DNA from 2 places in the Kitasatospora sp. NPDC002551 genome. Region 1 is predicted to be linked to the other one. Evidence: predicted binding sites of a transcription regulator. Region 1 holds the regulator's gene; the other holds the start of a gene.

Region 1 (9,873 bases):
GGCCGAGGAACGCTTCAAGGACATCTCCGAGGCGTACGACGTCCTCTCCGACGAGAAGCGCCGCAAGGAGTACGACGAGGCCCGCAGCCTGTTCGCCAACGGCGGCTTCCGCCCGGGCGGCCCCGGCGGCACCGGCAGCTACAGCTTCGACTTCGGCGACCTCTTCAGCGGCAGCCAGGGCGGCGCCGGCGGCGGGATCGGCGACGTCTTCGGCGGCCTGTTCAACCGCGGCGGCCGGCAGGCCCAGCCGCGCCGCGGCGCCGACGTCGAGACCGAGGTGACGCTCTCCTTCGAGGAGGCCGTCGACGGTGCCACCGTCCCGCTGCGGATGACCAGTCAGGCCCCCTGCCGGCTCTGCAACGGCACCGGCGCCAAGTCCGGCACCACCCCGCGGGTCTGTCCGACCTGCGTCGGCTCCGGCACGGTCAGCCGCGGCCAGGGCGCCTTCGCGCTCTCCGAGCCCTGCCGGGACTGCCGCGGCCGCGGCATGATCGTCGACGACCCGTGCCCGGACTGCCACGGCAGCGGCCGCGCCAGCTCCGCCCGCACCATGCAGGTCCGGATCCCGGCCGGCGTCCAGGACGCCCAGCGGATCCGCCTCAAGGGCAAGGGCGCCCAGGGCGAGCGCGGCGGCCAGCCCGGCGACCTGTACGTCACCGTCCACGTCGACCCGCACCCGGTCTTCGGGCGCAAGGGCGACAACCTGACCGTGACCGTCCCGGTCACCTTCCCCGAGGCCGCGCTCGGCGGCACCATCGAGGTGCCGACCCTGAACGGACCGTCGGTGAAGCTCAAGCTGCCCCCGGGCAGTGCCAACGGCCTCACCCTGCGGGCCCGCGGCAAGGGCGCCACCCGCAAGGACGGCACCCGTGGCGACCTCCTGGTCACCATGGAGGTCGTGGTCCCCCAGCAGGTCACCGGCGACGCCCTGACCGCTCTGGAGCAGTACCGCGAGGCGACCGCCTCCGACGACCCGCGAGCCGCTCTCTTCCGGGCGGCGAAGGGAGCGTGACGACCAGATGACCCCCGACGACCCCATCGGCCCCGGCCTCGGCGACGGCCTCCCCGGTGGCGGCGGCCCCCGCCGCACCACCCGGCGGACCGCCCCGCAGCCCCAGTACGTGCTCACCGAGGAGACCCCGGTCTACGTGATCTCGGTGGCCGCCGAGCTCTCCGGCCTGCACCCGCAGACCCTCCGTCAGTACGACCGGCTCGGCCTGGTCAGCCCGGACCGCACCGCCGGCCGCGGCCGCCGCTACTCCGCGCGCGACATCCAGCAGCTGCGCGAGGTCCAGCGGCTCTCCCAGGACGAGGGCATCAACCTGGCCGGCATCAAGCGGATCATCGAGCTGGAGAACCAGGTCACCGCCCTCCAGTCGCGGATCGCCGAACTGGTCGACTCGCTGGAGGGCGCCGCCACCGCCCTGCAGCAGCGCGAGGCCACCATCCACGCCTCCTACCGCCGCGACCTCGTCCCCTACCAGCCGCCCACCCCGCACTCCAGCGCCCTCGTCGTCTGGCGCCCCAAGCGCTGACGGCCGGCCCGCCGCCGCGCACCGCTGCCGGTACCCGCCGTACAGCGGGTACCGGCAGTATCGTTCCAATGCGAAGGTTCAGCGAGCACGGAACCGGCCGAACACCGCGCGCCGGCCGGTACGGGGGCCGCGGCGCCTAGGATGCCCACGGCGGACCCGGTCCGCGCAGTTCACCCGGTCCAGCCAACGGCGAGGAGCCGCAGATGAGTGCCGGACAGAGGTCTGGAGCCGCCCCCGAGGAGGTACTGTCTCCCGAGGCCCGCGGCCTGTACCAGAAGGCCCTGCGCCACGACGGGCCGCTGTCGGACGAGCGGGGCTGCCCGCTGTCCCCGGAATCCGACCACGAACCGCTCCAGGAACTGCTGCGGCTCGGACTCCTCAATCCCGAGGTCGGCCCTCCGGGGACATTTGCCGTGAAAGACCCCCGGCAGCTCGCGGAATCGGCGTCGAACAACCTCCAGATGCAGGCCGCCGACCTTCTCCGCCGCTCCATTTCGCTGCACGCGACGCTTCAGGAACTCGGCCTCGAATACCAGGCCCACACCACCGGACCGGAACCCGGCGGATCAATTGAGTACGTCCAGGGCCGCGGCACGATAAACCAGCTCCTGGAAACGCTGTTGGAGAACGCCTCGCGCGAGATGCTGACCGCGCAGCCCGGCGGCGGACGGGCGGCCGACGCATTGCGGATCGCCATCGACCGGGACATGAGATTCGTTCAGCGCGGCGGCACCATCCGGACCCTTTACCAACCGGGTGCGCGCTATTCCAATCCGACGGTCGACTACGTCCGGGAAATCACCCAGGCCGGCTGCCAGGTGAGAACCATCGACGAGGCGTTTGCCAAGCTCATCGTGCTGGACCGCAAGGTCGCCGTGGTGACCGTGGGCGGCGAGGAGAATCGCGACCGGGCGGCCTTCATCCGGGACGAGGCCGTGATCAGCTACATCGTGCACGTGTTCAGCAGCCAGTGGGAGCGGGCCATCCCCTTCACCGGGAGCCACGAAATCCCCCGCCAGGTCGTTTCGAGCATGCGTCAGCAGATCATCCGCATGATGCTCCAGGGAGCCGGCCACAGAACGATCGCCCGCCGTCTCGGACTGAGCGAGCGCACGCTGGCCCGCCATATAGCCGAACTCCGCGAGGAACACGAAGTGGAGACGCTCTTCCAGTTGGGCTGGAAACTCGCGCAACTGGAAGAAGGACCGATGCTGCCCGATGCATCGGTCCTTCCTCTTGACGGCCCAAACTCCTACCAGTGACTGTCCATGTCGAGCATGGCAACCTGCCGCTGTTCGGCCCCCCAATGGGAGTCTTCAGCGGTGGCCGAGCCCACTCCAATGAGCATGGCGATGCCCAGGAGGAATGCAGAGACAGCAATACGGCGCGCCTTCAGCACAACATCACTCCTTTCAAGACAACTTACTGCGAGCATCGACTCATCGGGCGACGGTCGCACTAATGCGACCATATGATGACCCATGGAGGGCCTGCGTGTCACGCCCCAGTACACCCGCAGAAGCGCTGGAGAGGGCTGGCAGGAGCACGCCGTCGGCGTCTAGTCTCGCCCCGAACAAGCCCACCTGATGTGAGCACATCCAACGTACCGGCCCGTACGCTCAGAAGCGTGTCATCTGACTGCCTGGCAGTCAGATGCCAGCACGACGCTGTGGACGCCAAGACCCGTCTCATTGGACGATCAACCCGCCCGTCGCAATAACCTACGTTGATTGTTCAGGCAGGACGGAACAGCACCTCGGAGCAGCGGTGCCATGTCTTCTCGCCTGACCACCACTTCCCCGGAGTCGTCATGAGCGAGCCCTATCTGCGCGACCTCCCCACGCAGGCCCATGAGGGCCGGCGTGCACGCGTGTTCCTGGCCGCGCCGCTGATGCGGTTGACCGGGCCGGCGGACAGTGTGGTGACCCTCGCCAGCCGGACGCGGCTGACGACCCTGCGCACCACCCTCCTCCGCAGCGGCGCCGCCGTCTACAGCGCCCATCACAGTGACGCCTGGACCGTCGCCGGGCGCGCCCCCGAGCCCCGTGTGCCGTCCGACTTCCGCGCGCTCCAGTCCGCGGACCTGGTCTTCGCCTACGTCGGCGCGCCGCTCTCCGCCGGCGTGAGCCTGGAGCTCGGCTGGGCGTCGGCACTGCGCAAGCCGATCGTCCTGCTGGTCGACGAGGCCATCACCCACAACCCGCTGATCGCCACCATCGAGCAGGTCGCCCCCGTCCTGCCGCTGGTCTTCGACGACACCTGGTCCCAGGAGGCCCTCCACCACACCGTGGAGACCGCCCTCGACTGGGCCGGCATGGCGCTCTCCCTTCGCGAGGGCTTCTGGACCGCCCCCGGCGAGCAGTTCACCGTCCCCCGCCAGCAGCCCCCCGCCGTCGGCCCGTCCGGCTACTGGCCCACCGGAGCCGCGACCGGCTGACCCCCGTTCAGCCACGCCGCGGGACCCCGCGTCCACCGGTTCCCGGGTGACGGCCCAGCGCGGTCCCGGCCGGGCCGTCAGGAGCCCTTCCCGGGCCTCCCGGACCGGCCGGGTCATCCGCCGTCACGGCCGCCCCGCATCAGCCAGCCGAGCTGGAAGAGGGTCTGGGCGCCGTAGCGGTCCCGCAGCCGCGAGATGTGGGCGGCGACGGTGCGCTCGCTCAGGCCCAGGCGGGTGGCGACGGCGCGCTGGGTGAGGCCCCGGGCCAGCAGCCGGCCGACGCGTTCGGGGGCGCTGTGGGCGGGTCCCTGGCTGAGGACGGCGGACCAGTCGGTGGCGTCGGCGCGGGACCAGTCACGGTCGAAGGCGTTGACGATGAAGGCGATCGCGGCCGGGTCGGTGATGAACGCGGCGGTGCTGTGGTCGTCGCTGGCGGAAATGACCGCGACCGCGCGGTCGAAGACCATCAGCCGCTGGAAGGGCTCGTCCAGGATCCGGATCAGCGAACCGCGCCGGGTGACCTCCTCGGCGTAGGCGAGCGCGGGGGGCTCGGAGAACGCGACGGGCTGGTAGACGGTGCGCAGCGAGCAGCCGCGCTGGAGGAGCTGGACGTCCTGCTGGATGGCGATCTTGAGCGCGTCCGCCGGACGGGCGCCGGGCTGGGCGGTGAGGACCTCGGTACGGCAGTCGGCGACCAGCTGGGAGATCCGGTGCCGGATGTGGATGTGGCCCTCGATGTAGACCGCGCCGCCGGAGCGCTCCGGCGGGCGGGGCATCGCGTCGTAGGCGCGGGTGAGGGAGTCCAGGGCGCCGGGCAGGTTCTCGGCGCGGACCAGCAGACGGGTGGCCTCGCTGCGCAGTTCCGCGCCCAGGCGGTCGCTGACCGAGCGGGGGCTGACGGCCGTGTAGCAGGCGTCCATCGGATTGGGCATCAGCAGGCCGATGGAGACGAGCTGGCGGACGCCGTCGCGGTCGGACTCGGGGACGTCGGCGAACCGGACGCGGCCGCCGTCGGCGAGGATCGCGAGGTAGACGCGGCGGGCGGCCTCGTCGGGCTCGCCGGCCGCCGCGGCACCGGCCGCGCCGTCGCCGGCGCCCTGGGTGGTGCTCGGGTCGGCCGTCGCCTCGAAGCTCACGTCGAACCGCTCCCTGCCGGATGCTCTCGGGTGGTGGTGCTCCGCGCGCCGCGCGGGGCGGCCGGCGGTGATCACGGTACTGGGGACCGACGGTCCCCCGGACCTCGGGTGCCGTCGCACGCGGGTCCGGGGGCCGCCGGTGTACGCCATGTCCCAGCGCTTCCGGCGAGGCGGAGCAGCAACGCCTCGCCGGCTCCGGTCCCGGGGGCCATCACCACACATGGCGTCCCGGCCGGCGCTCTTCCCCCCGATATGCAGGCACGTGCGGACGTGCCGGTCGCATCCAGCAATGAAGAGCAAGTCGCCGTCATCGGGCTGCGGTGGCCCGGACGACCTGGCGTGACTCCACCCTCACAGCGTGACGGCCGGTGAACAAGTGCCACCCTGCTGCATGTTCTCGCAATTGCATGAACCTGCACCGCCGGCCCGGCGCGGCCTCGCGCGGCTTGCTTCCGGTTTCTGCTAACCCGCAGGTCAGCGCGGTGCAGCGGGGCTTTTCCGACCGTCCGTCCGGTCGGTCGCGGAGTCGCGTGTTCCGGAACCCGGCCGGTTCCCGGGAGCAGCGGCAGCCCCCATCGGGCGAACGGACCTCAGCGGGCGAGCAGCCGGCCGCCGACCAGTGCGGTCACCGTGCCGCCCGCCGCGAGCGCCCAGCCGGCCAGCAGCAGGACGAACAGGCCGGCGGCGAGCCCGGTGAAGCCGGCGAACCCGGTGTGCCGGGCGAGCGCCGCCGCCCCGGTGACGCAGGTGCCGACCGGGAAGGTGAAGGCCCACCAGGTCATCGCGAACCCCATCCCGGCCCGCCGGGCGCGCAGGTTGGCGGCGACGGCGAGCAGCAGCCAGAGCATCGCGACGCCGAGCGCCGCCACCCCGAACAGCTCGGCGAGGGCGAGCGCCACGGGCGCCAGGCCGGGCAGGACCGTTCCTGCCGCGTCGGCGAGCTGGTGGACGGCGGTGGTGGACTGGCCGAGCGGGCCGAGCACCAGGAAGAGCGTCGGGGTGAGCGCCAAGGCCGGCAGCTTGCTGTGCACCAGGCCGGTGAACACCACCGGCAGCAGCGCCAGGGTGCCCAGCAGGCCGATCCCGAACAGCGCCGCGCAGCCGTACAGCAGCGCCTCGCGGGCGGCGCCGGCCGGCAGGTGCGGGACGAGCGCCGGACCGGTGGCGGAGGCGACCAGCGGGGCGACCACCGGCAGCAGCCAGGTCGGGTTGGCGGCGAGCGGGGAGACGGCGTGCCGGGTGATCATCAGGTACGGGATGCCGGCCGCGACGGCGAGCGCGTACAGCGTGCCGGCCGTCCAGAGCACGAGGTCGAGCGCGACGGCCGGGCCGGTGCCGATGACCCGGGAGCCGACGGTCAGGGTGCCGAGGCCGACCGAGAGCAGCGCCATCGGCGGGCAGCCGTAGAAGACCGCAGTGGCCGGGTTGTCCAGCAGCTGCTCGCGGGCGGCCGCGCGGTGCCGGGTGAGGTGGACGGCCCGGCCGGCGCCGACCACCAGCAGGCCGGCCAGCCCGAGTGCCCACATCACCTCGGCGAAGCCGATCAGCCCGGGCCACCGGACGGGCAGGGCGGCCGCGCCGTTGGCCGTGATCGCGGTGCCCATGACCGCCGCGTACCAGTTGGGGCCGAGCTGGCCGGGGTCGAGGCGGCGGACGCGGGTGGACGGGCGTGGGCGGGGCGCGGTGCTGAGCAGGGTGGCCATGGCACCCACCGTCGCCCGGGGCGGCGGGCGCCGGTAGCGCCGCCCGCTCTATGAGGGCATAGCCTGAGCCTATGGCCCTCTCTCCGCGCGTCCCCGAACTCGGTGCGCTGGAACTGCTGCTCGCGGTGGCCCGGCTCGGCAGCGTCGGCCGGGCGGCCGCCGAACTGGGGGTGAGCCAGCCGACCGCGAGTGCCCGGATCAAGGGCATGGAGCGGCAGATCGGCGTCTCGCTGCTGGAGCGCTCCCCGCGCGGCTCGCGGCCCACCGAGGCGGGCCGGCTGGTGGTCGAGTGGGCGCGGCAGGTGGTGGAGGCGGCGCAGGCGCTGGACGCCGGGATCGACGCGCTGCGCGAGCGCCGGGACGCCCGGCTGACCGTGGTGGCCAGCCTGACCGTCGCCGAGTACCTGATGCCGGGCTGGCTGCTGGCCCTGCACGCGGTCAGCCCGGGCACGGCGGTGACGCTGCGCACCGCCAACTCGGCGGACGTGGCCGGTCACGTGCTGGCCGGGGACGCCGACCTCGGCTTCGTCGAGGGGCCGCTGCCCCCGGCCGGGCTGGCGGGCGCGGTGGTGGCGGCCGACCGGCTGGTGGTCGTGGTGGCGCCGGACCATCCGTGGGCGCGGCGCCGCTCGCCGCTGTCCGGGCGGGAGCTGGCGGCGACCCCGCTGGTGCTGCGCGAGCCGGGCTCGGGCACCCGGGAGGTGCTGGAGATGGCGCTGGCGCCGTACGGGGGCACCGCGCCGCCGCGGCTGGAGCTGGCCTCGTCGACGGCGCTGAAGGCGGCCGCGATGACCGGCGCCGGGCCGGTCTGCCTGAGCGAGCTGGCGGTGGTGGAGGAACTGGCCACCCGGCGGCTGGTGGCGGTGCGGCTGGTACCGGAGCTGGACCTGCGGCGGCCGCTGCGGGCGGTCTGGCCGGCCGGGCAGCGGCCGACCGGCCCGGCCCGGGAGCTGCTGGCGCTGACCCGGCGGACGGCCGGCACCCACCAGGCGCGGATGGCGCAGGCGCGGACCCTGCCGCCGAAGGCGGCCCGCAAGCCCGCCGGCCCGCCGGAGCGCCCCGCGCTGCGGGTCCGCCCCGACCGTTCATCCAAAAGTTGAGCGGAATAGACTCAAGTTAGTGCATGCTGTAGACAGCAGACATCACGCACGACGAGGGAGGACCCCCCAGCAGTGGACGCCAGCAAGTTCACCACCAAGACGCAGGACGCCCTGTCCGCCGCGATCCGGCAGGCCGGTGCCGTCGGCAACCCGGACGTCAAGCCGGTGCACATCCTGATCGCCCTGCTGGAACAGCCCGAGGGCATCGCCAGGCCGCTGCTGGAGGCGGTCGGCGCGGACGTGTCCCGGCTCGACGCCGAGGCCCGCCGCCAGCTCACCGCGCTGCCCAGCGCCTCGGGCGCCACCGTCGCCGCGCCGCAGCTGGCCCGCGACACCCTGGCCGTGCTGACCGAGGCCGGCAAGCGCGCCGACGACCTCGACGACCAGTACGTCTCCACCGAGCACCTGCTGGTCGGCCTGGCCGCCGAGGGCGGGACGGTCGCCGAGCTGCTGGTGCGCCAGGGCGCCACCCCGAAGGCGCTGCTCTCCGCGTTCAAGGACGTCCGGGGCAGCGGCCGGGTCACCTCGCCGGACCCGGAGGGCACCTACAAGGCGCTGGAGAAGTACGGCACCGACCTCACCCAGGCCGCCCGGGACGGCAAGCTCGACCCGGTGATCGGCCGGGACCAGGAGATCCGCCGGGTGGTCCAGGTGCTCTCCCGCCGGACCAAGAACAACCCGGTGCTGATCGGCGAGCCCGGCGTCGGCAAGACGGCCGTGGTCGAGGGCCTGGCCCAGCGGATCGTGGCCGGCGACGTGCCGGAGTCGCTGCGCGGCAAGCGGCTGGTCGCCCTGGACCTCGGCGCGATGGTCGCCGGCGCCAAGTACCGCGGCGAGTTTGAGGAGCGGCTGAAGGCCGTCCTCAACGACATCAAGCAGAGCGACGGCCAGGTCGTCACCTTCATCGACGAGCTGCACACCATGGTCGGCGCGGGCGCCGGCGGCGACTCCGCGATGGACGCCGGCAACATGCTCAAGCCGATGCTGGCCCGCGGCGAGCTGCGGATGGTCGGCGCCACCACGCTGGACGAGTACCGCGAGCGGATCGAGAAGGACCCGGCCCTGGAGCGCCGCTTCCAGCAGGTGCTGGTCGGCGAGCCCAGCGTCGAGGACTCCATCGCCATCCTGCGCGGCCTCAAGGGCCGCTACGAGGCGCACCACAAGGTGCAGATCGCGGACGCCGCGCTGGTCGCCGCGGCCACCCTCTCGAACCGGTACATCACCTCCCGCTTCCTTCCCGACAAGGCGATCGACCTGGTCGACGAGGCGGCCTCCCGGCTGCGGATGGAGATCGACTCCTCCCCGGTCGAGATCGACGAACTCCAGCGCGCCGTCGACCGGCTGCGGATGGAGGAGCTGGCCCTGGAGAAGGAGTCGGACCCGGCCTCGGTCGACCGGCTGGCCCGGCTGCGCCGCGACCTCGCCGACAAGAACGAGCAGTTGAGCGTGCTCACGGCCCGCTGGGAGCAGGAGAAGAAGAGCCTGAACCGGGTCGGCGAGCTCAAGGAGCGGCTGGACGACCTCCACGGCGCGCTCGAACGCGCCCAGCGGGACGGCGACTTCGAGCGCGCGTCCAAGCTGATGTACGCCGAGGTCCCGGCCGCCGAGAAGGAGCTCGCCGACGCCCAGGAGCGCGCCGCCGGCGAGGACGCCTCCGCCTCGATGGTCAAGGAGGAGGTCGGCCCGGACGACGTGGCCGACGTGGTGGCCTCCTGGACGGGCATCCCGGCCGGCCGGCTGATGGAGGGCGAGAGCGCCAAACTCCTGCGCATGGAGGAGGAGTTGGGCCGCCGCCTGATCGGCCAGGCGGAGGCCGTGCAGGCCGTCTCGGACGCCGTGCGGCGCACCCGCTCGGGCATCGCCGACCCGGACCGCCCGACCGGCTCGTTCCTCTTCCTCGGCCCCACCGGCGTCGGCAAGACCGAACTCGCCAAGGCCCTGGCCGACTTCCTCTTCGACGAC
Region 2 (9,873 bases), on a different contig from region 1:
CAGCGAGTAGCCGTACTCGAAGCCCATCGCCGCGTACTCGGACAGCAGGCTGTCGTACACGGTGTAGCGGGCCTGGTCCTCGGTGAGGTACTGCAGCGGGGTGTAGTCCTCGCCGGTGGCCCGGTCGATCAGGACGGCGTGCCGCTGGCCGAAGGTGCCACGGCGGCTGTCCTGGCCGGCCAGGCGGACCGGGTGGCCCTCCATGAGCAGCGAGCCGATGGCGAGGGTCTCGCCCATCGCCCAGTCGATGGTGTTGTCCTCGACCGAGGAGGCGCGGCGCTGCAGCTGCGGCAGCAGGCGCGGGTGGACGGTCAGCCAGTCCGGCAGGTTGACCTGGGAGGCGGCGATCCGCTTGACCATCTCCTGGGAGATGCCGGTCCGGATGGTGACCGGGAAGTCGGCGACCGGCTTGCCGCCGGTCGCGGCGGCCGGCGCCTGGGCGGCGTCGCGGACCTCGGCGAAGACCTTCTCCAGCTGGCCCTGGAAGTCCTGGAGCGCCTGCTCCGCCTCTTCCATGGTGATGTCGCCGCGACCGATCAGGCCCTCGGTGTACAGCTTGCGCACCGAGCGCTTCTTGTCGATCAGGTCGTACATCAGCGGCTGGGTGAACGACGGGTTGTCGGCCTCGTTGTGACCGCGGCGGCGGTAGCAGATGAGGTCGATCACCACGTCCTTGTGGAACTCCTGGCGGAACTCGAAGGCGAGCCGCGCGACGCGGACCACGGCCTCCGGGTCGTCGCCGTTCACGTGGAAGATCGGGGCCTCGATCATGCGGGCCACGTCGGTGCAGTACATCGAGGAGCGGCTGGAGGCCGGGGCGGCGGTGAAGCCGACCTGGTTGTTCACCACGACGTGCACGGTGCCGCCGGTGCGGTAGCCGCGCAGCTGCGACATGTTCAGGGTCTCCGCGACGACGCCCTGGCCGGCGAAGGCCGCGTCGCCGTGGATCTGGATCGGCAGCACCGGGAAGGTGGTGCCGCCCTGGTCCAGGATGTCCTGCTTGGCGCGGGCGATGCCCTCGACGACCGGGTCCACGGCCTCCAGGTGGGAGGGGTTGGCGGCCAGCGAGACCTTGATGGTCTCGCCGTCCAGGCCGGTGAAGGTGCCCTCGGAGCCCAGGTGGTACTTCACGTCGCCGGAGCCGTGCATCGACTTCGGGTCGAGGTTGCCCTCGAACTCGCCGAAGATCTTGCCGTACGGCTTGCCGACGATGTTGGCCAGCACGTTGAGGCGCCCGCGGTGGGCCATGCCGATGACGGCCTCGTCGAGGCGGTGCTCGGCGGCGGCGTCGATGGTGGCGTCGAGCAGCGGGATGAGCGACTCGCCGCCCTCCAGCGAGAAGCGCTTCTGGCCGACGTACTTGGTCTGCAGGAAGGTCTCGAAGGCCTCGGCCGAGTTCAGCCGGCGCAGGATGCGCAGCTGCTCCTCGCGCTCCGGCTTGGTGTACGGCTTCTCCAGGCGGTCCTGCAGCCACTTGCGCTGCTTCGGGTCCTGGATGTGCATGTACTCGATGCCGACGGTGCGGCAGTAGGTGTTGCGCAGCAGGCCGAGGATGTCGCGCAGCTTCATCATCCGCTGGCCGCCGAAGCCGCCGACCGCGAACTCGCGCTCCAGGTCCCACAGGGTGAGGCCGTGGGTGGTGACGTCCAGGTCGGGGTGCTTGCGCTGCTTGTACTCCAGTGGGTCGGTGTCGGCCATGAGGTGGCCGCGGACCCGGTAGGAGTGGATCAGCTCCATGACGCGGGCGGTCTTGTTGACCTCGTCGTCGTGGGTGGTGGCCACGTCGGTGGCCCAGCGGACCGGCTCGTACGGGATCCGCAGCGACTCGAAGATCTCGTCGTAGAAGCCGTTCTGGCCGAGCAGCAGCTGGTGGATCGTGCGCAGGAACTCGCCGGACGCCGCGCCCTGGATGACGCGGTGGTCGTAGGTCGAGGTCAGCGTCATGATCTTGGAGACACCGAGGCGGGCCAGGGTCTCCGGGGCGGAGCCCTGGAACTCGGCCGGGTACTCCATGGCGCCGACGCCGACGATGGTGCCCTGGTTCTGCATGAGGCGCGGCACGGAGTGCACGGTGCCGATGCCGCCGGGGTTGGTCAGCGAGACCGTGACGCCGGTGAAGTCGTCCATGGTCAGCTTGTTGGCGCGGGCCCGGCGGACGATGTCCTCGTAGGCCTGCCAGAAGCCGAAGAAGTCGAGGGTCTCGGCCTTCTTGATGGCCGCGACGACGAGCTGGCGGTCGCCGTTCGGCTTGACCAGGTCGATGGCCAGGCCGAGGTTCACGTGCTCGGGCTTGACCAGGTAGGACTTGCCGTCCTCCACCTTGTAGCTGTGGTTCATGCCCGGGGAGGCCTTGACGGCCTGGACCAGGGCGTAGCCGATCAGGTGGGTGAAGGAGACCTTGCCGCCGCGGGCGCGCTGCAGGTGGTTGTTGATGACGATGCGGTTGTCGATCAACAGCTTGGCCGGGACGGCGCGCACCGAGGTCGCGGTCGGCACCTCCAGCGAGGCGTCCATGTTGGTCGCGACGGCCTTGGCCGGGCCGCGCAGCTGGACCAGCTCGGGGCCGGCGGCCGCGGGGGCGGGCGTCGGCGCCGGGGCGGCGGCCTTGGGGGCCGGCGGAGCGGCGGGGGCGGCGGCGAGCGGCGCGGGAGCCGGGGCCGCGGCCGGCTGCACCGGCGCGGGAGCGGCCGGAGCGGCGGGGGCCTGAACGGCCGGCGCGGCGGCGGGCGCGGGGGCGGCGGCGGGGGTCGGCGTAGCGCCGGCCTGGGTCGCGGCCTGGGTCACTGGGGTCACCTCGGTACCGGGCTTGTAGTCGGCGAAAAAGTCCCACCAGGCTCGGTCGACCGAGTTCGGGTCCTGGAGGTACTGCTGGTAGATCTCGTCGACGAGCCACTCATTGGGGCCGAAGCCAGTGGAACTTGCCGAGCTGTTGGGGTGTTCAGGGGACTGTGGCGACACGGCGGCAACCGCCCTCTTCCGCTTCCTTTTGGGATGTTTGGACAGCGGGGATTAAGGCTACGCCTCCGACCAGTGATCGCGCAGTCCCCGGGGGGCAGGCGTCGCCCAGATCACAGTCCTGACCTGCGGTTTGGCTGAAAATGTGCGTTAGAAAGCCGTGCCGGAGGGGAACCGACCGGTTCTGATCGCCCACCAAATACAGACAAAATAGGACAAAGGAGGGTTTGGGCCCCGGGGGCGGCTCTGTGTCGGATCTGTGACATTCGTCCGCTTCGCCCGGGGCCCGGTCAGCGCGGGCCGGGCAGCCGGACCTCGATCCGGCAGCCGCGGGCGGCCTCGGCGACCTCGATCCGCCCGCCGTGCAGGTCCACCGCCCAGCGGGCGATGGCCAGGCCCAGGCCGGTCCCGCCGTCCGCGCCCGGTCCGGCGGCGGTCGCGGTGCCGCTGCGGCCGAACCGTTCGAAGACCCTGGTCCGGTCCGCCGCGGGGATGCCGGGACCCTCGTCCTCGACCTCCAGCAGCAGCGCGCCCGGCCCCTCGCCGGGCCGGGCGCGCACCGTCACGGTGCCGCCGGGCGGGGAGTGCTTGCAGGCGTTGTCGACCAGGTTGGCGACCACCTGGTGGAGCCGTTCCGAGTCGGCGACGCCGGTCAGGCCCACCGGGCTCACCTCCAGCGCGAGCCGGACGTCGCCGCGCCGGGAGAACGCGCCGCCCGCCGTCGCGCCGTCCACGGTGACCCCGCGCAGCACGCCGTCCAGGAACTCGCGCACCTCGAAGGGGCGGGCGTCCAGGGCGACCACGCCGTCGTCGATCTTGGAGAGGTCGAGCAGGTGGGTGACCAGCCGGCCGAGCCGCTCGGTCTGCTCCAGCGCGGCACCCAGGGTCGCCGGGTTCGGCTGGACGACGCCGTCGACCACGTTCTCCAGCACGGCGCGCAGCGCGGCGATCGGCGTGCGCAGCTCGTGCGAGACGTTGGCGACCAGTTCGCGGCGGTGCCGGTCGGCGGCCTCCAGGTCGGCCGCCATCTGGTTGAAGGTGGCGGCCAGCTCGCCGATCTCGTCGCGCGAGTTCACCTCCACCCGGCGGCTGTAGTCGCCGGAGGCCATCGCGCGGGCGGCGGCGGTCATGTCGCGCAGCGGGGCGGTCAGCCCGTGCGCGAGGAACTGCATGAAGAGCAGCGAGGCGATCATCGAGAAGATCATGATGATCCGGATCTGGGTCTCGGACCGGATCGCCACGACCACCATGCCGGTGGCCAGGAAGACCGACACGATCACCAGGAGGGCGAGCTTGCCCTTGATCGAGCGGACCGGGTCGAGCGGCCGGATGTCGGCCCAGACCCGTTTCGCGGCGCGGGCGGCCAGGGTGGGCGGCCGGCTGCCGTCGAGGTCTCCGTTGCGTTGCTGTGGAAAGGTCATTGGTCCCCTGTGATCCCCCGCGTGGGTGCGCACGGCGGTCCGGGACACGGGCCCCCCGGCGGCCCGGTGTCCGGAGGCGAGCGCTACGAGAGCGGGGCCTCCAGTGCGTATCCGACGCCGTGCACGGTGCGGATCCAGCTGGCGCCGATCTTCCGGCGCAGCGCCTTGACGTGGCTGTCGACGGTGCGGGTGCCGGACGCGTCCGTCCAGTCCCAGACCTCGGCCAGCAGCTGCTCGCGGGTGAGCACGGCGCGCGGCTGGGCGGCCAGGCAGGCGAGCAGGTCGAACTCGGTCGGCGTCAGGTGGACGTCGCCCGAGGCCAGCCGGACCCGGCGCTGGACGTGGTCGATCTCCAGTTCGCCGAAGCGCAGGCTGCCGAGCGCGGGCGTGCGGGCGGCCTGCTGGGCGCGCTCGACGCGGCGCAGCAGCACGTTGACCCGGGCGGCCAGTTCGCGCATCGAGAAGGGCTTGGTCATGTAGTCGTCGGCGCCGACGCCGAGGCCGACCAGCAGGTCCGTCTCGTCGTCCCGCGCGGTGAGCATCAGGACCGGCACCGGGCGCTGGGCCTGGATCCGGCGGCACACCTCCAGGCCGTCGAAGCCGGGCAGCATGATGTCGAGGACGACGAGGTCGGGCTGCCAGGTGTGGAAGCCGTCGACGGCGCCCGGGCCGTCGTGGGCCACGGCGACCTTGAAGCCCTCCGCGCCCAGCCGGGCCGCGATGGACTCGGCGATCGTGGGCTCGTCCTCGACCACCAGCACTCTGCGCTGACTGCTCACCGTGCCGCCGGCGTTCTGGTTGTCCTGCTGAATTTCTGTCACGGTCACGCCACCGCCCCCAGGGCTGCGGGCCGGCCATCTGTGGGGATGGCGAAGGCTCCGCTCGTAGTCTTGTTCCGTCGTGGACTGTGCCGGGTCCGCCGTCCCGTCGCGTGCGAGGGATCGGCGAGGGCGCACGCGCCGCTCACTTCTCCCGCACACCTCGCAGCGTACGGACAGCGGGTGTTTCCCGGCAGGTGGACCGGGCATTTCCGGCCCGCGGGCCGGTTTGCCGGGCCGACTGTCGGGCCCACTCGGAAGTGGGCACGGGCCGATACCTTACCCGGCGTTTTTTCACTCCGTAACGGTACGTATGCACATCAGTTGACGCCAAGCCGCCGGTCAGCGGGGACGGGCCCCCGGGTGGGGGGAGATGGTCTGGACCAATGCGGCCGTCCGGCGGACCGGCCCCGTTCAGCGTTCTCCCAGCCCGCTCCCAGGCGCCGGCCGTACCGTGACCACGACAAATCGCGGGGGGTGGGATTTCCGGTACGCGCCGGTACGTTGGACACGCGCGGGGGCGACGGCTGCGGACGGTGGAGCGGAGGCGACGTGACGGAGCGACAGGTGCGCGCCGGGCGTGGCGTGCCGCCGTACGGGATGCTCCGGCACGGCCTGCGGGCCGGGGCGGTCGACTGGCTGCTGGCCCGGGTGCCGACCCCGCGGCGCAACCCCTTCGCGCTCGGCTACCTCGCCGTGGTCGGGGCCACCGCCACCTTCGCCCAGCTCGCCGACCCGGACCTGGTGCTCCGGCTCCAGGAGGCGTCCAGCTCGGACGGGCACAACCTCTTGCGGCACCCGCTGCGCGCCCTGCTGCTGAGCGGCTTCTGGGTGGCCGGCGCGGACTGGGTGCCCTACCTGTGGGCCTTCGCGCTCACCGTCGCGCCGCTGGAGCGCCGGGTCGGCCCGGGCCGGGCGGCCGCCGTCTTCGCCGCCGGGCACATCGGCGCCACCCTGCTCTCCCAGGGCGTGGTGATCGTCGCGGTGGAGAGCGGGCACCTGGAGCCGGCCGCGATGGACTACCTGGACATCGGCGTCAGCTACGGCGTGCTGGCCAGCCTCGGCGCGCTGGCCGGGCTGCTGCGCCCGGCGGGGCGGACGGTCGTGCTGGGGCTGGCCGTCGCGCTGATCGCCGAGCAGATCGCCGCCGACCGGGACCTGGTGACCGGGGTCGGCCACCCGGTGGCACTGCTGGCCGGAGTGGTGCTGTGGCGGTGGCTGCGCCGCTGGGACGGGTACCGGCCGCACCGCACCCGGCTCGGGACGGCCGGCGAGCGCCCCCGCCCGGCTTCCGCGCCCGCCTCCGCGCCCGCGCCCTCGCCGGGCCGGGCCGCGGTGCTGGACCGCTTCCGAGCCGTCCCGGGCCGCCGTTTTTGACGGTGCCACCAGGGCCGGTTTCGCGTTCGCTCATGGCGAACGAAGTGCGGGGAACAACCGGCGGGCGCCAGGCCTTAGTCAGGTCGACTCAAGTTCGCTGACTGGGGAGAGATCATGGCATCGACGTCCACACCGCTCACCCTGCCCGTGCTGCCGCTCGACGACGAGGTCGTCCTGCCGGGCATGGTCGTTCCGCTGGACCTGAAGGACACCGAGGTCCGCGCCGCCGTCGAGGCCGCGCGCGCCGCCGCCACCGGCAGCACCGGGAAGCCGCAGGTCCTGCTGGTCCCGCGGGTGGACGGCTCGTACGCGGCGGTCGGCACCCTCGCCACCGTCGAGCAGGTCGGCCGGCTGGCCGACGGCCCCAACGCGATCGGGCAGCCGGCCGCGCTGGTCCGCGCGGTGCGCCGGGTGCGGATCGGCGTCGGCACCACCGGACCGGGCGCCGCGCTCTGGGTGGAGACCACGCCGTTCCGGGAGTCCTCGGCCGGCACCCCGGTGGCCGGGCGCGCCGCCGAGCTGGTCAAGGAGTACAAGAGCCTGTCCACCCAGTGGCTGCGCAAGCGCGGCGCCTGGCAGGTCGTCGATCGGGTGGCCGCCATCGAGGGCGTCGGCGAGCTCGCCGACAACATCGGCTACGCGCCCTTCATCACCCCCGAGCAGAAGCTCAAGGTCCTGCTGGAGGCCGACCAGGTCGCGCGACTGGAGTACGCGCTCGGCCTGCTCCGCGACCACCTCGCCGAGGAGGAGGTCAACGACACCATCCGCAAGGACGTCGAGGAGGGCGTCGCCAAGCAGCAGAAGGAGTTCCTGCTCCGCCGCCAGCTGGAGGCCGTCCGCAAGGAGCTGGCCGAGCTGAACGGCGAGCCGGCCGACGAGGAGGAGGACTACCGCGCCCGGGTGGAGGCCGCCGACCTGCCCGAGAAGGTCCGCGAGGCCGCGCTCAAGGAGGTCGACAAGCTGGAGCGCTCCAGCGAGCAGTCGCCCGAGGGCTCGTGGATCCGCACCTGGCTGGACACCGTCCTGGAGCTGCCCTGGAACGAGCGCACCGAGGACTCCTACGACATCGCCGGCGCCCGCGCGGTGCTGGACGCCGACCACGCCGGCCTGGCCGACGTGAAGGAGCGCATCGTCGAGTACCTGGCCGTCCGCAAGCGCCGCTCCGACCAGGGGCTCGGGCTGGTCGGCGGCCGCCGCGGAGGCGCGGTGCTGGCCCTGGTCGGCCCGCCCGGCGTCGGCAAGACCTCGCTCGGCGAGTCGGTGGCCCGCGCCATGGGCCGCACGTTCGTCCGGGTCGCGCTCGGCGGCGTCCGGGACGAGGCGGAGATCCGCGGCCACCGGCGCACCTACGTCGGCGCGCTGCCCGGCCGCCTGGTCCGGGCGATCAAGGAGGCCGGCTCGATGAACCCGGTCGTCCTGCTCGACGAGATCGACAAGGTCGGCTCCGACTACCGGGGCGACCCGGCCGCCGCCCTGCTGGAGGTGCTCGACCCGGCGCAGAACCACACCTTCCGCGACCACTACCTGGAGGTCGAGCTGGACCTCTCCGACGTGGTCTTCCTCGCCACCGCCAACGTGCTGGAGGCCATCCCCGAGCCGCTGCTCGACCGGATGGAGCTGGTCCGCCTGGACGGCTACACCGAGGACGAGAAGGTCGTCATCGCCCGCGACCACCTGCTCCCGCGCCAGCTGGAGCGGGCCGGACTCAAGGACGAGGAGGTCGCGGTCGACGAGCCGGCGCTGCGCAGGCTCGCCGGCGAGTACACCCGCGAGGCCGGCGTGCGGAACCTGGAACGGGCCATCGCCCGGGTGCTGCGCAAGGTCGCCGCGCAGAACGAGCTGGGCGAGCGCGAGCTGCCCGCCGCGATCGGCGCCGACGACCTGCGCGCCCTGATCGGCAGGCCGCACCACGTCCCCGAGGCGGCCCAGGAGCCCGCCGAGCGGCGCACGGCGGTGCCCGGCGTGGCCACCGGCCTGGCGGTCACCGGGGCGGGCGGCGACGTCCTCTACATCGAGGCCTCGCTCGCCGACGCCGAGACCGGCGGCACCGGGCTGACCCTGACCGGCCAGCTGGGCGACGTCATGAAGGAGTCCGCGCACATCGCGCTCTCCTACCTGCGCTCGCGCGGCGCCGAGCTGGAGCTGCCGGTCACCTCGCTGCGCGACCGCGGCGTGCACCTGCACATCCCGGCCGGAGCCATCCCCAAGGACGGCCCGAGCGCCGGCATCACCATGACCACGGCGCTGGCCTCGCTGCTCTCCGGGCGCAAGGTGCGCCCGGACGTGGCGATGACCGGTGAGGTGTCGCTGACCGGGCGGGTGCTGCCGATCGGAGGGGTGAAGCAGAAGCTGCTCGCCGCCGACCGCGCCGGGATCACCACGGTGATCGTGCCCAAGCGGAACGAGGCCGACCTGGACGACGTGCCCGCCGAGGTGCTGGAGCGGCTGACCGTCCACCCGGTCGCGGACGTCCGGGAGGTGCTGGAGCTGGCCCTGGAGCCGGCCGCCGTGCTGGTGGCGGCGGCCTGACGGCCCCGGCCCGCCGCCCGCCGCGCCCGTCCCGTCCGGTGGTCCGCCGGACGGGACGGGCCGCGGTGCGCGTGCCAGACTGCGAGGGTGCCGTCCTTGACCCAGCGCGTGCTGGCCCGGGTGCCGGAGCGGGTGCGCCCCCTCCTGGTCCGGCACCGCAGGCTGGTGAAGTTCCTGCTGGTCGGCAGCGGCTGCTTCGCCCTGACGCTGCTGATCAACTACGCGCTGCGGCTCACCGTGCTGGAGCGCAAACCGGTGGTGGCGCTCACCGTGGCGACGGTGGTCGGCACCGCCGTCTCCTACCTGCTCAACCGGCGGTGGAGCTTCCGCTCCTCCTGGCGGCGGCGCGAACCGCTGCTGTTCCTGCTGGTGAGCGCCGTCGCCGTGGCCGTCAACGACCTGCCGCTGATCGTCTCGCGCTACCTGCTCGACCTGCGCGAGCCGAGGGTCGGCCCGCTCGCCCAGGAGGTCGCCGACTTCCTGAGCGGGATGGTGCTGGGCACCTTCGTGGCGATGCTGTTCCGCTTCTGGGCCATGCAGCGCTGGGTGTTCACCCGGGTGGAGCAGTCCGTGGCCGGGGTGGGGGAGGGCACGCGGCTGCGGGCGGCGGAAGCCGGGGCGGGTGAGGGCGATGCGTGAGGCGGAGGGCCCCCTGGTGGGCGGGCCGGCGAGCCAGCAGGGGATGCGCCGGGCCAACCTGGCGCTGGTGCTGCGGGTCATCGCCCGCACCCCGCGCTCGCGCGCCGAGGTGGCCGCCGAGACCGGGCTGACCA

The links. Region 1 encodes HspR, which represses chaperone genes until heat shock. Its sites were predicted from a motif close to TTGAGNNNNNNNNNCTCAA; they were not measured.
Region 2: a site for HspR is predicted at 6,645-6,663, ahead of lon (endopeptidase La). Genes of this name have one in related genera too.

The regions. Positions count from the first base shown of each region.
Region 1 is NZ_JBEOWI010000001.1:530,293-540,165, forward strand. It holds gene dnaJ (molecular chaperone DnaJ) at 1-1,012, shown strand, start outside; gene ABT093_RS02370 (heat shock protein transcriptional repressor HspR) at 1,020-1,535, shown strand; gene ABT093_RS02375 (helix-turn-helix domain-containing protein) at 1,739-2,797, shown strand; gene ABT093_RS02380 (hypothetical protein) at 2,788-2,934, opposite strand; gene ABT093_RS02385 (hypothetical protein) at 3,346-3,972, shown strand; gene ABT093_RS02390 (LuxR C-terminal-related transcriptional regulator) at 4,086-5,108, opposite strand; gene ABT093_RS02395 (TDT family transporter) at 5,699-6,811, opposite strand; gene ABT093_RS02400 (LysR family transcriptional regulator) at 6,883-7,911, shown strand; gene clpB (ATP-dependent chaperone ClpB) at 7,984-9,873, shown strand, end outside.
Region 2 is NZ_JBEOWI010000008.1:143,556-153,428, reverse strand. It holds gene ABT093_RS10940 (multifunctional oxoglutarate decarboxylase/oxoglutarate dehydrogenase thiamine pyrophosphate-binding subunit/dihydrolipoyllysine-residue succinyltransferase subunit) at 1-2,958, opposite strand, end outside; gene ABT093_RS10935 (HAMP domain-containing sensor histidine kinase) at 3,246-4,376, opposite strand; gene ABT093_RS10930 (response regulator transcription factor) at 4,460-5,197, opposite strand; gene ABT093_RS10925 (rhomboid-like protein) at 5,747-6,571, shown strand; gene lon (endopeptidase La) at 6,686-9,100, shown strand; gene ABT093_RS10915 (GtrA family protein) at 9,188-9,739, shown strand; gene ABT093_RS10910 (ROK family protein) at 9,732-9,873, shown strand, end outside.